DNA from 2 places in the Cupriavidus sp. SS-3 genome. Region 2 is predicted to be linked to the other one. Evidence: riboswitches for the same ligand, from Rfam matches in the RefSeq annotation. Region 2 holds a riboswitch; the other holds the start of a gene.
What was found. Region 2 has a riboswitch for glycine ahead of U9J39_RS20015 (D-amino acid dehydrogenase). Riboswitches for the same ligand answer to the same signal wherever they lie in the genome.
Positions count from the first base shown of each region.

Region 1 (5,180 bases), on a different contig from region 2:
CGAACGGGTGGATCTGGCTGAACTCGGGCCAGGTCACCGGGATCATCTCGCTGGTGGCGTTCAGCTTCATCGTGCACGAGCCCAGCGGGATCATGGTGCGGTCCAGCGCCAGGTCCTTGTCGGCCAGCATGCGCAGGTAGCGCAGCATCTCGTGCTCGGCGTGGTGCGTGTTGAACACCGGGTGGGTCAGGTACTCGCTGGCGCGCGCCAGTTCGGCCGGGAAGGCGTCATGGGTGGCGGCTTCGAGCTTGTCGAAATCGAGGCCCGCCGGCAGCGGCTTGCCCTGCGTGAAGATTTCCCACAGCGCCACCACGTCGTCGCGCGTGGCGGTCTCGTCCAGCGAGATACCGACGCGCGTGGCGCCGGCATGGCGCAGGTTGATGCCGCGCGCGGTGGCGGCGGCATGGATGGCTTCGGTGTTGAAGCCGGTTTCCAGCGTCAGCGTGTCGAAGAAGGTCGCGTTGGTGCGGACAAAGCCAAGCTGCTCCAGGCCGGCGGCAAGCGTCGCGGCCAGGCGATGCACGCGCTGCGCGATGCGCTTCAGGCCCTGCGGGCCGTGATACACGGCGTACATCGATGCCATCACCGCCAGCAGCACCTGCGCGGTACAGATGTTGGAGGTGGCCTTCTCGCGGCGGATATGCTGCTCGCGCGTCTGCAGCGCCAGGCGATACGCCTTGTTGCCCTGCGCGTCGACGGTCACGCCCACCAGGCGGCCCGGCATCGAGCGCTTGAACGCATCCTTCACCGCCATGTAGCCGGCGTGCGGGCCGCCAAAGCCCAGCGGCACGCCGAAGCGCTGCGAGTTGCCCACGGCCACGTCGGCACCCCATTCGCCCGGCGCGGCAATCAGCGTCAGCGCCAGCAGGTCGGCGGCGGCCACCACCAGGCCGCCGGCGGCGTGCACCGCGTCGGCGATGGCGCGATAGTCATTGATGTCGCCGTTCACGCCCGGGTACTGCAGCAGCACGCCGAACGCGCTCGCGGCAGCGGCGTCGGCGGCGGGGCCGACCTTGACTTCGATGCCCAGCGGCAGCGCGCGCGTGCGTACCACTTCCAGCGTCTGCGGCAGCACGTCGTCGGCGACGAAGAAGATATTGGAGTCGTGCTTGTTCACGCGCTGCAGCAGCGTCATCGCTTCGGCGGCGGCGGTGCCTTCGTCCAGCATCGACGCGTTGGCGATGTCCAGCCCGGTCAGGTCGGTCACCATCTGCTGGAAGTTCAGCATCGCTTCCAGGCGGCCTTGCGAGATTTCCGGCTGGTAGGGCGTGTAGGCGGTGTACCAGGCGGGGTTTTCGAAGATATTGCGCAGGATGACGCCGGGTGTGATGGTGTTGAAGTAGCCCTGGCCGATGAAGCTCTTCAGCACCTTGTTCTTGCCCGCCAGCGCGCGCAGCTTCGCCAGCGCGGCCTCTTCGCTCAGCGGCTCGGTGAACTCGCCCATCGGCATGCCGTCGCGTCGGCGGATGGCGGCGGGGATGACGGCGTCGATCAGCGCGGCGCGGCTCTCGTAGCCGAGCACCTTCAGCATGTGCTGCTGTTCGGGGCTATCGGGGCCGATATGGCGGGCGGCGAAGGCGTCGCGCGCCTCCAGTTCGGCCAGCGTGGGCCGGTTTGCTTGGGCGGCGTTCATGGGCAGCGGGGCGTTCATGGGCAAGAACCTCGTGGAGGGCGCGGCGGCAGGTGGTCAGCCGTGCCGCGGCGCCGCGAATGCGGTATGCCGGTCCCGGAGGGGGACCGGCGGGCGATCAGGCGCCGACGCTGGCCTTGTAGGCGTCGGCCGACATCAGGCCGTTGACGTCGTCGCCATTGGCCGGCTTGAGCTTGAACAGCCACGCGTCGAAGGCGTTGGCGTTGACGCTTTCCGGCGCCGCGGTGGCGGCCTCGTTGACGGCGATCACTTCGCCGGCCACGGGCGCGTAGATGTCGGAAGCGGCCTTCACCGACTCGACCACGGCCAGCGCGTCGCCGGCACCGACCGACTTGCCCACTTCGGGCAGCTCCAGGAAGACGATGTCGCCCAGCGCGTCCTGTGCGTGGTCGGTAATGCCGATGGTGAGCGTGCCGTCGGCTTCGACGCGCACCCACTCATGCGACTCGGTGTACTTGAGGTCAGCGGGGAAATTCATGAAGGTTCTCCGGATTCAGATCTGTTTCTTGTTGGGTGATGCCTGCCCGGCAACGCTGCCGGCAGGCGAGGGCGACCGTTGGGTGAGCGGGGCTGTCCCCTTAGCTCACGAGTGCCTTGCCATGACGCACAAACGGCAGTTTAACCACAGTCGCGTTGAGTTTGCGGTCGCGGATCTCCACCTGCACGGTGTCGCCCACGTTCACGCCCTGCGGCAGTCGCGCGAAGGCGATCGATTGCGACAGCGAAGGGCTGAAGGTGCCGCTGGTGATTTCACCGTCACCGGCGGGGGTGATGACTTTCTGGTGGGCGCGCAGCACGCCGCCCTTGTCCCGCAGGATCAGGCCGAGGAACTGCTGGCGCGAACCCGCCGCGGTCAGTGCCGCCTTGCCGGTGAAGTCGCGCTCGCTCTGCAGGTCGACGGTCCACGCCAGGCCCGCGTCCAGCGGCGAGACCTTGATGTCCATGTCCTGGCCGTACAAATTCATGCCGGCTTCCAGGCGCAGCGTGTCGCGTGCGCCCAGGCCGGCCGGGCGCACGCCCGCGGCATTCAGTTTTTCCCACAGGCCGGCGACGCTTGCGGCCGGCACCACCAGCTCGAAGCCGTCCTCGCCGGTGTAGCCGGTGCGCGCCACCATCACTTCGCCGAGGTCGGGATCCTGCACGACCACGGCATTGAACGGCTTGAGTGCGTCGGAAGGCTGGGTCGACGGGAAGGTGCTCCACACCTTGGCGCGGGCGTTGGGTCCCTGCACCGCGACGATCGCCAGCGGCTGCACGCCCTCGGGCGCGACGTCCGTGCGGCGCGGGGTGATGGTCACGCCGCTGCCGGTGGCGTCGTTGCGGGCGCGGATCCAGTCGATATCGCCGACCGCGGTGCCGGCGTTGACCACCAGGCGGAAACGGTCCTCGGCGAAGAAATAGACGATCAGGTCGTCGATGACGCCGCCGTTCTCGTCCAGCATGCAGGAATAGAGCGCCTTGCCGGGGGACTGCAGCTTGTCGACGTTGTTGGCCAGCAGGCCGCGCAGGAAGCTGCGGGTATTCGGGCCGGCGAGATCGACCACGCACATGTGCGAGACGTCGAACATGCCGGCATCGTTGCGCACGGCATGGTGCTCCTCGATCTGCGAGCCATAGTTGACCGGCATGTCCCAGCCGCCGAAGTCGACCATGCGGGCGCCGAGGGCGCGGTGGATAGCGTTGAGGGGCGTGGCATGGAGCGTCATGGAATCCTCGGGGGCAGTCTCGGTTGGCGAAAACAAAAAAGGGCCATCCGCCGCAACGATCGCTACGCCAATATGGCGAGCAATCCGCTGCGGCGGATGACCCCTCTGTCCTCGATACCTGAGAGATTACGAGGCGGATCCCGTGGACCCAATCCTCGCGCGCCCCTTCGGTGGGCACGCTCGCCACGAATGACGGGTGCCGCTCTCCAGAGTGCGGCATGCATTGTGTGCATGTTGCATGCCGATCCGACCGGTCCGTGGTGCCTGAGAGTTTTCGGGTGATACCCCTTCGGCGGCGCAGGCGATGCGCGCTCTCCCGGTTGGATGCGCGCAATGTACGGGAGGCCCCGGCCTTTGTCAAACCACGGCAAGGGCCCGTACCCGCCGCTGCGCGCCGGGGCTGCTTACTTCTTCTTGTCGTCGGTGACAACGTTGCCGATGACGCCGCCCACGGCCGCGCCGCCCAGCGTACCCAGCGCGCTGCCGTCGGTCAGGACGGCGCCGCCGACCGCGCCGGCACCGGCGCCGATGGCGGTGTTACGTTGTTTCGGGGTCATGTCCGCGCAACCGGCAAAGGCCGCGACCGTCATGCCGATCAGGGTCACCTTGGTCAAAGTTTGCAGGGTTTTCATTGTTGGCTCCGATGTGATGATTCGTGCATGCCCGAGCGATCCGGCGGACCGGGGGACACACTGATTAGAGTGTCGCGTTATGTCATTGGCTCCGGTCTTTACGAAGTGTTACGCCAGTGACACGGCCTGGCCCACCCTCGCGGCTTGCGCTGACTGACCCGCCGCGGCGAGCGTGTTAACATCGGCAGCTTTGCCGCAGGCCCGGGTGACGGGATGCCGGCAAATCCGCTCTTTCCCGCGATTCCGCTGCCGCCCCCGACACCTGCCCGCATGACCCATGGCCTGAACCCCGCCCAATCCGAAGCCGTCCGCTACCTGGACGGGCCTTGCCTGGTGCTGGCCGGCGCGGGCTCCGGCAAGACCCGGGTGATCACGCAGAAGATCGCGCATCTGATCGAGGACAAGGGCTTCGAGCCGCGCCATATCGCCGCCGTCACATTTACCAACAAGGCGGCCAAGGAGATGCAGGAGCGCATCGCCAAGCTGATGGAGGGCAAGACCACGCGCGAGGGCAAGCGCATTCCGCTCAAGCAGCTGACGGTCTGCACCTTCCACTCGCTGGGCGTGCAGATCCTGCGCATGGAAGCCGAGCACGTGGGCCTGAAGCCGCAGTTCTCGATCATGGATTCGGACGACTGCTTCGGCCTGATCCAGGAGCAACTGGGCACCACCGACAAGAAGCTGATCCGCGGCGTGCAGAGCACGATCTCGCTGTGGAAGAACGGCATGGTCGACCCCGAGGCCGCGATCGCGCAGGCTGCCAATGCCGACGAGCACCAGGCCGCGCTGGTCTACCGCAACTACGTCGCCACGCTGAACGCCTACCAGGCGGTGGATTTCGACGACCTGATCCGCCTGCCGGCGGAACTGTTCGCGCGCAACGAGGCGGTACAGCTGAAGTGGCAGAACCGGCTGCGCTACTTCCTGGTCGACGAGTACCAGGACACCAACGCCTGCCAGTACCAGCTGCTCAAGCTGCTGGCGGGTGGCTCGCACCTGCGCGCACCGGCCTTCACCGCGGTGGGCGACGACGACCAGGCCATCTACGGCTGGCGCGGCGCCACGCTGGATAACCTGCGCGGCCTGCAGACCGACTTCCCCAACCTGAAGGTGATCAAGCTGGAGCAGAACTACCGCTCCACCGTGCGCATCCTGGAAGCGGCCAACGCGGTCATCGCCAACAATCCCAAG
Region 1 covers NZ_JAYLVT010000016.1:52,010-57,189, forward strand. The annotation lists gene gcvP (aminomethyl-transferring glycine dehydrogenase) at 1-1,651, opposite strand, end outside; gene gcvH (glycine cleavage system protein GcvH) at 1,749-2,129, opposite strand; gene gcvT (glycine cleavage system aminomethyltransferase GcvT) at 2,230-3,357, opposite strand; glycine riboswitch at 3,453-3,577, opposite strand; glycine riboswitch at 3,599-3,686, opposite strand; gene U9J39_RS21675 (glycine zipper 2TM domain-containing protein) at 3,762-3,989, opposite strand; gene U9J39_RS21680 (UvrD-helicase domain-containing protein) at 4,260-5,180, shown strand, end outside.
Region 1: it holds a riboswitch for glycine, as region 2 does, so the genes downstream of both, gcvT (glycine cleavage system aminomethyltransferase GcvT) here and U9J39_RS20015 (D-amino acid dehydrogenase) in region 2, are expected to answer to the same signal.

Region 2 (5,180 bases):
CGCTGCGCACCGGATAGCCGATATCCACGCCAGGCTGGCTGCGGCTGCCGTCATAGGCGCGCCAGTGCTCGTAGCGCACGCCGGGAATCAGCTTCCAGTCCTCGGCAAAGTACCAGGCGTCCTGCGCGTAGAGCGCCTGGGTCTCGGTCTTGCCGGTAAAGGCATTGTTGAACGCGGTGATGGTGGCCGCGCGCCAGTCCGAGGTGTTGTAGGTGGTGTTGCTCAGCCGGTAGTTGTCATAGTGGTAGCCGAACGTGACCCAGTGCCCGCCCTGCAGGCGCTCGGGGCGGTAGTCGGCCTTCAGGTCGAGCGTGCGCCAGCCGGTGCCGTCGCCATAAGTCACCGTGCCCGGTCCGTTGCCGACGGCGTTGGCGCTGCGGCTCACGTCCTTGCTGACGTCGAACAGCGACGCCACCCCGGAAAAATTCCACCCCGTCTGGTTGCGCGTGCGCAGCGACAGCCCGTAGAGCCAGCGCGCGTCCTCGCCATTGCCGGGCGCAAAGGCATTGGCCGGAATCACGTACTGGGAGCCGCCGATATTCACCGGGCCGCTGGACACCACGTTGCCGCTGGCGTCGCGCAAGTAGCTGCCGGTGGCGTTGGAGCGGTCCTGCTGCCAGTAGGCAGCGGTGAACTGCGCCTGCAGCGTGCTGGTGATGTCGTAGCCGAGCTTGAGCTTGAGCTGGTCCTGCACCGTGTGCGTAACGCCCTCGCTGTTCACGCCCATCACCACGCGGTCGCGCCCGCTCTGGTCCTGGTCGAAAAAGGCCCCGGAAACCGGCGTGTCCGCCGCGCCCGCGGGCCGCGTCGAGCGCGACGCGGTGTAGAAGCTCAGCGGCTGGCTCTTGCTGTCCTGCCGGTCCACGCTGACCAGCCACGAGAGCGCGCCGACGCGGTCGCCCACATAGGCGTTGGCATGCACGCCGTTGAAGTTATCGTGGGTGCCGTACAGGCCGAAGCGCTGCGTGAACAGCTGCACGCTGGCATCGCCCTCGAACTTCTCCGGCGTGCGCGTGGTGATCAGCACCGTCGCGCCCAGCGAATTGCCGGGATACAGCGCCGAATACGGGCCGTACAGCACGTCCATGCGCTCGATCTCGGCGGCATTGACCAGCGACCAGCGCGGCGGGAAGCTGAAGTCCGAGCCCAGCAGGTTGGACAGCAGCAGCCCGTCCGCATAGACCAGCCCGCGTGCCGACTGGCGCGAACTGGTGCTGCGCACCGAGATGATCGAATTCATATCGCCGATAAAGCGCTTGCGCACGGCGAGGTTGGGCGCGTACTTGAGCGCGTCCTCGGTATTGACCACGTTGAAGTCGGCCATGCGCGTGCTGCTGATGCCATACGCCGGCGCCGGCGTGTTGGGCGGGATCGCCGGCGTCTCGCCGCGTTCGGGGCGGGCCGATACCACCACCTCCTGCAGCGGCGCGGGCGCCTCCACGCCTGCCTCCACCCCTTGGGCGGCGGCCACGGCGGGGCCCATCAGCACTGCCGAAACGGCCAGTGCAATGCGGTGTTTCTTCACTGAATGCCTTGTTGTCGTCGTTGTGGGCTCGCCGCGACGCCTGCGCAGCATCAGGCGCTCCTCCCGGACGTCCTCGATAGCGAGCGCTGACATTTTATGGGGCCGGAAGCCATCGGCCGATGCGACATAGCGACGCGGCTAGCGCGCCATATCCGCATGCATCCGTGTTAACCCGCATATCCAATACGGGGCCTTGTCACTACATTGCCCCGACTGGCGTCAAGCCAGCGTGATGCAGGGAGAGACTGTCGCGGCGCCCGCCGCGCATGGCGCCGAAGGAGCAACCGCCCCGGAAACTCTCAGGCAAAAGGACCGGCATCACCCGTCAGTGCACTCTGAAGAATGCCGGACGCCATCGTCCGCCCGGCATACCGAAGGAGCAAGCGCGCCCGCCCCCGCGGCAAGGCGTCGTGAATCTCTCAGGTCCAGAACAGAGGGGGCGTCCTACACGCATGTCGCGTGCGGACTCCCACCCTTCGACGTTCCTGGATCCTGCAGATCATGAAGACAATCGCTGTCATCGGCGGTGGCATCACCGGTGTCACCACCGCCTACGCGCTGGCGCGGCGCGGATTCTCCGTCACGCTGTTCGAACGGCATCGCTATGCCGCCATGGAAACCTCGTTCGCCAACGGCGGGCAGCTCTCCGCATCCAACGCCGAGGTCTGGACCCACTGGTCCACCATCGTCAAGGGGATGAAGTGGATGCTGCGCAAGGATGCGCCGCTGCTGGTCAATCCCCGGCCCAGCTGGCACAAGCTGTCGTGGTTCGCCGAGTTCATCGCGTCGATTCCCCACTACCGCCGCAACACCATCGAGACCGCGCGCCTGGCCATCGCCGCGCGCGAGCACCTGTTTGCCTGGGCGGCGCAGGAAGGCATCGATTTCGACCTGAAGAAGGAAGGCATTCTCCATATCTACCGTGACAAAGCCGGCTTCGAGCATGCCGGCCGCGTCTCCGCGCTGCTGGCGCAAGGCGGGCTCGAGCGGCGCGCGGTGACCCCGCAGGAGATGCGCGCGATCGAGCCGATGCTGGCGGGTTCCTACTACGGCGGCTACTTCACCGAAAGCGATTCGACCGGCGACATCCACAAGTTCACCAGCGGCCTGGCCGCCGCCGCTGCCCGCCTGGGCGTGCGCTGCCGGTACGGCCAGGACGTGCGCGCGGTGAAGACGGACGGAAGGCATGCCACCGTCACCGTGCAGGACGGCGCGGACAGCGCCAGCTCTACCTTCGACGGTGCCGTGATCTGCGCAGGCACCGCCAGCCGCGCCCTGGCGGCAGGGCTGGGCGACCGCGTCAACATCTATCCGGTCAAGGGCTATTCGATCACGGTCAACCTGACCGACGAAGCCAGCCGCGCCGCTGCGCCGACGGTCAGCCTGCTCGACGACGAAACCAAGCTGGTCACCAGCCGCCTCGGCGACGACCGCTTCCGCGTCGCCGGCACCGCCGAGTTCAACGGCACCAACCGCGATATCCGCGCCGACCGCATCCGCCCGCTGGTGGACTGGGTGCAGCAGTGCTTCCCCGGCGTCAGCACGCGCAGCGTGGTGCCATGGGCCGGGCTGCGGCCGATGCTGCCCGACATGCTGCCGCGCGTGGGCCGCGGCCGCTCCGCCTGCATCTTCTACAACACCGGCCATGGGCATTTGGGGTGGACCTTGTCGGCGGTGACGGCGGACATGGTGGCGGGGGTTGTGGACCAGGCAATGGGGAGTGCGCCGGCGATGGTGCCTGGCGCGGTTTTGGCGCCGGTGCGGGCGTGAGGCGGCGGAGGCAAAGGGCTTAGCACGCAAGCGCATTTTCAAGAGTCAGCGATTTCTGAATCCGTTGCCCGGATTCAAACTTCGCGCGCCCCTGGAAATGCGACATCTCTCATCGATTCCCCGGTACCGACAGGAAATACTGGTGGCGTCATCGGACCACCGATGATCGGGTGTGGAAAGCCCGGATGTATAAGGTGGACAGGCGTTGCGCTTGTAGCGGGCAACGCCTGTGTGTTCGCACGAACCAAGCCGGCTCCCTGGCGGGCCGGGCGAGGCAGCCGCAAGGCTGGCCGGTTCCCCACCTTTGACCGGTCTTTCCACCCTCGCCGTCTGGCCCGCCGCCCTCATGTGGAAATGAGTGGCGCGCCTTTACTAGTGGGGAACTTATGGCAACGATCGATGAAATCACAAACGACTGTCTTCAGCAGGTTCGCGCAGGAATTGAAGGGGTTCTCGTACTGCTGGATCACGAAAGCGAAAGTTCGGACGGCTGCTTCAGTGCGCTGTGTCTGCTTGGCATGGTGAAGATGCAGCTGGATGGGCTGATGGTTGAGCGAGAGCGGTTGCAATAGTGGCTGACGGGTGTGACAGTGAGTTTGGGATGTCACACCCTTGTTCTGCGGGAAGCACCTTGAAACACCGCCTGCAAACCGGCCCTCATTGATCCTGAACGATCACGCTTTGACAGGCTCTCTTTAGTCGTTAAGCGTCAGTTCGGTTACTGATTCTGACGATAGCGCAGTCGTATGTTCGGTGGCCAAAGACCGGCCACACGCAGCTACAGCTGAAATGGGGCGGCGAAGCCACACACTCACTGTGCCTTCGTCACAAAAGTTTCACTTCACACACTTCCATTATTCGACTATCGTCGAAAAATGGAAACCGATCACGCCCTTGACGCGCTTGCCGCGCTCGCCCATTCGATACGTTTGTCCGTGTTCCGGCTGCTCGTGCAGGCCGGGCCTGGCGGCCTTCCCGCGGGCCGGATAGCCGAGCTGATGGAAATGCCGGCGTCATCCCTCTCCTTCCACCTGAAGGAGTTGCACCGTGCCGGCTTGTTATCCAGCAGGCAGGACGGACGCTCGATCATCTACATGGCCCATTTCGAGACCATGAACGCACTGCTCGGCTACCTCACGGAGAACTGCTGCAGCGGCAATCCGTGCTCCCCTGTGTCCCAATGTTTCGTCGCCTCGGAGCCCAAATCATGAAGCGCTTCCACGTGCACGTCAGCGTCACCGACCTGTCTGCGAGCATTCGCTACTACTCAGCCCTCTTCGCGGCCGAGCCCACGGTCGTAAAAGAGGACTATGCGAAGTGGATGCTGGAGGATCCGCGCGTGAACTTCGCCATTTCGGCCCGCGGCGCGGAGACCGGCGTCGACCACCTCGGGTTTCAGACAGACGACGCGGCCGAGCTGGCCGAACTGAAGCAGCGGGCCGAAGCGGCCGACATGGCGTTGCTCGACGAAGGCGAGACCACCTGCTGCTACGCGAAGAGCGAGAAGTATTGGGTCACGGATCCGCAAGGCATCGCGTGGGAGCACTTTCATACCCTGGGTAATGTGCCGGTGTACGGCGAATCCCGAAAAATCGATGCTGCGGGCCAGGAATCGGCCTGTTGCGCCCCCCGCACTCCGAAGGGCAAGCCGATCGGCGTCGCGGTCAACTCCACGCCGTCCTGCTGCTAAGGGTGCGTCCTCACACGCAATCCGATCCGCACTTCAATAATCTCGTAGCGCCCCATGACCACCAACGTACTGATTCTGTGCACCCACAACTCTGCCCGCAGTGTGCTGAGCGAGGGCATGTTGAACCATCTGGCCCGGCAGTCGGGCCGCGATGTGCGCGCCTATAGCGCCGGGAGCTCGCCAAGCGGGCGCATC
Region 2 covers NZ_JAYLVT010000013.1:38,387-43,566, reverse strand. The annotation lists gene U9J39_RS20020 (TonB-dependent receptor) at 1-1,525, opposite strand, end outside; glycine riboswitch at 1,752-1,850, shown strand; glycine riboswitch at 1,851-1,969, shown strand; gene U9J39_RS20015 (D-amino acid dehydrogenase) at 1,985-3,295, shown strand; gene U9J39_RS20010 (DUF1484 family protein) at 3,682-3,867, shown strand; gene U9J39_RS20005 (ArsR/SmtB family transcription factor) at 4,171-4,506, shown strand; gene U9J39_RS20000 (ArsI/CadI family heavy metal resistance metalloenzyme) at 4,503-4,985, shown strand; gene U9J39_RS19995 (arsenate reductase ArsC) at 5,040-5,180, shown strand, end outside.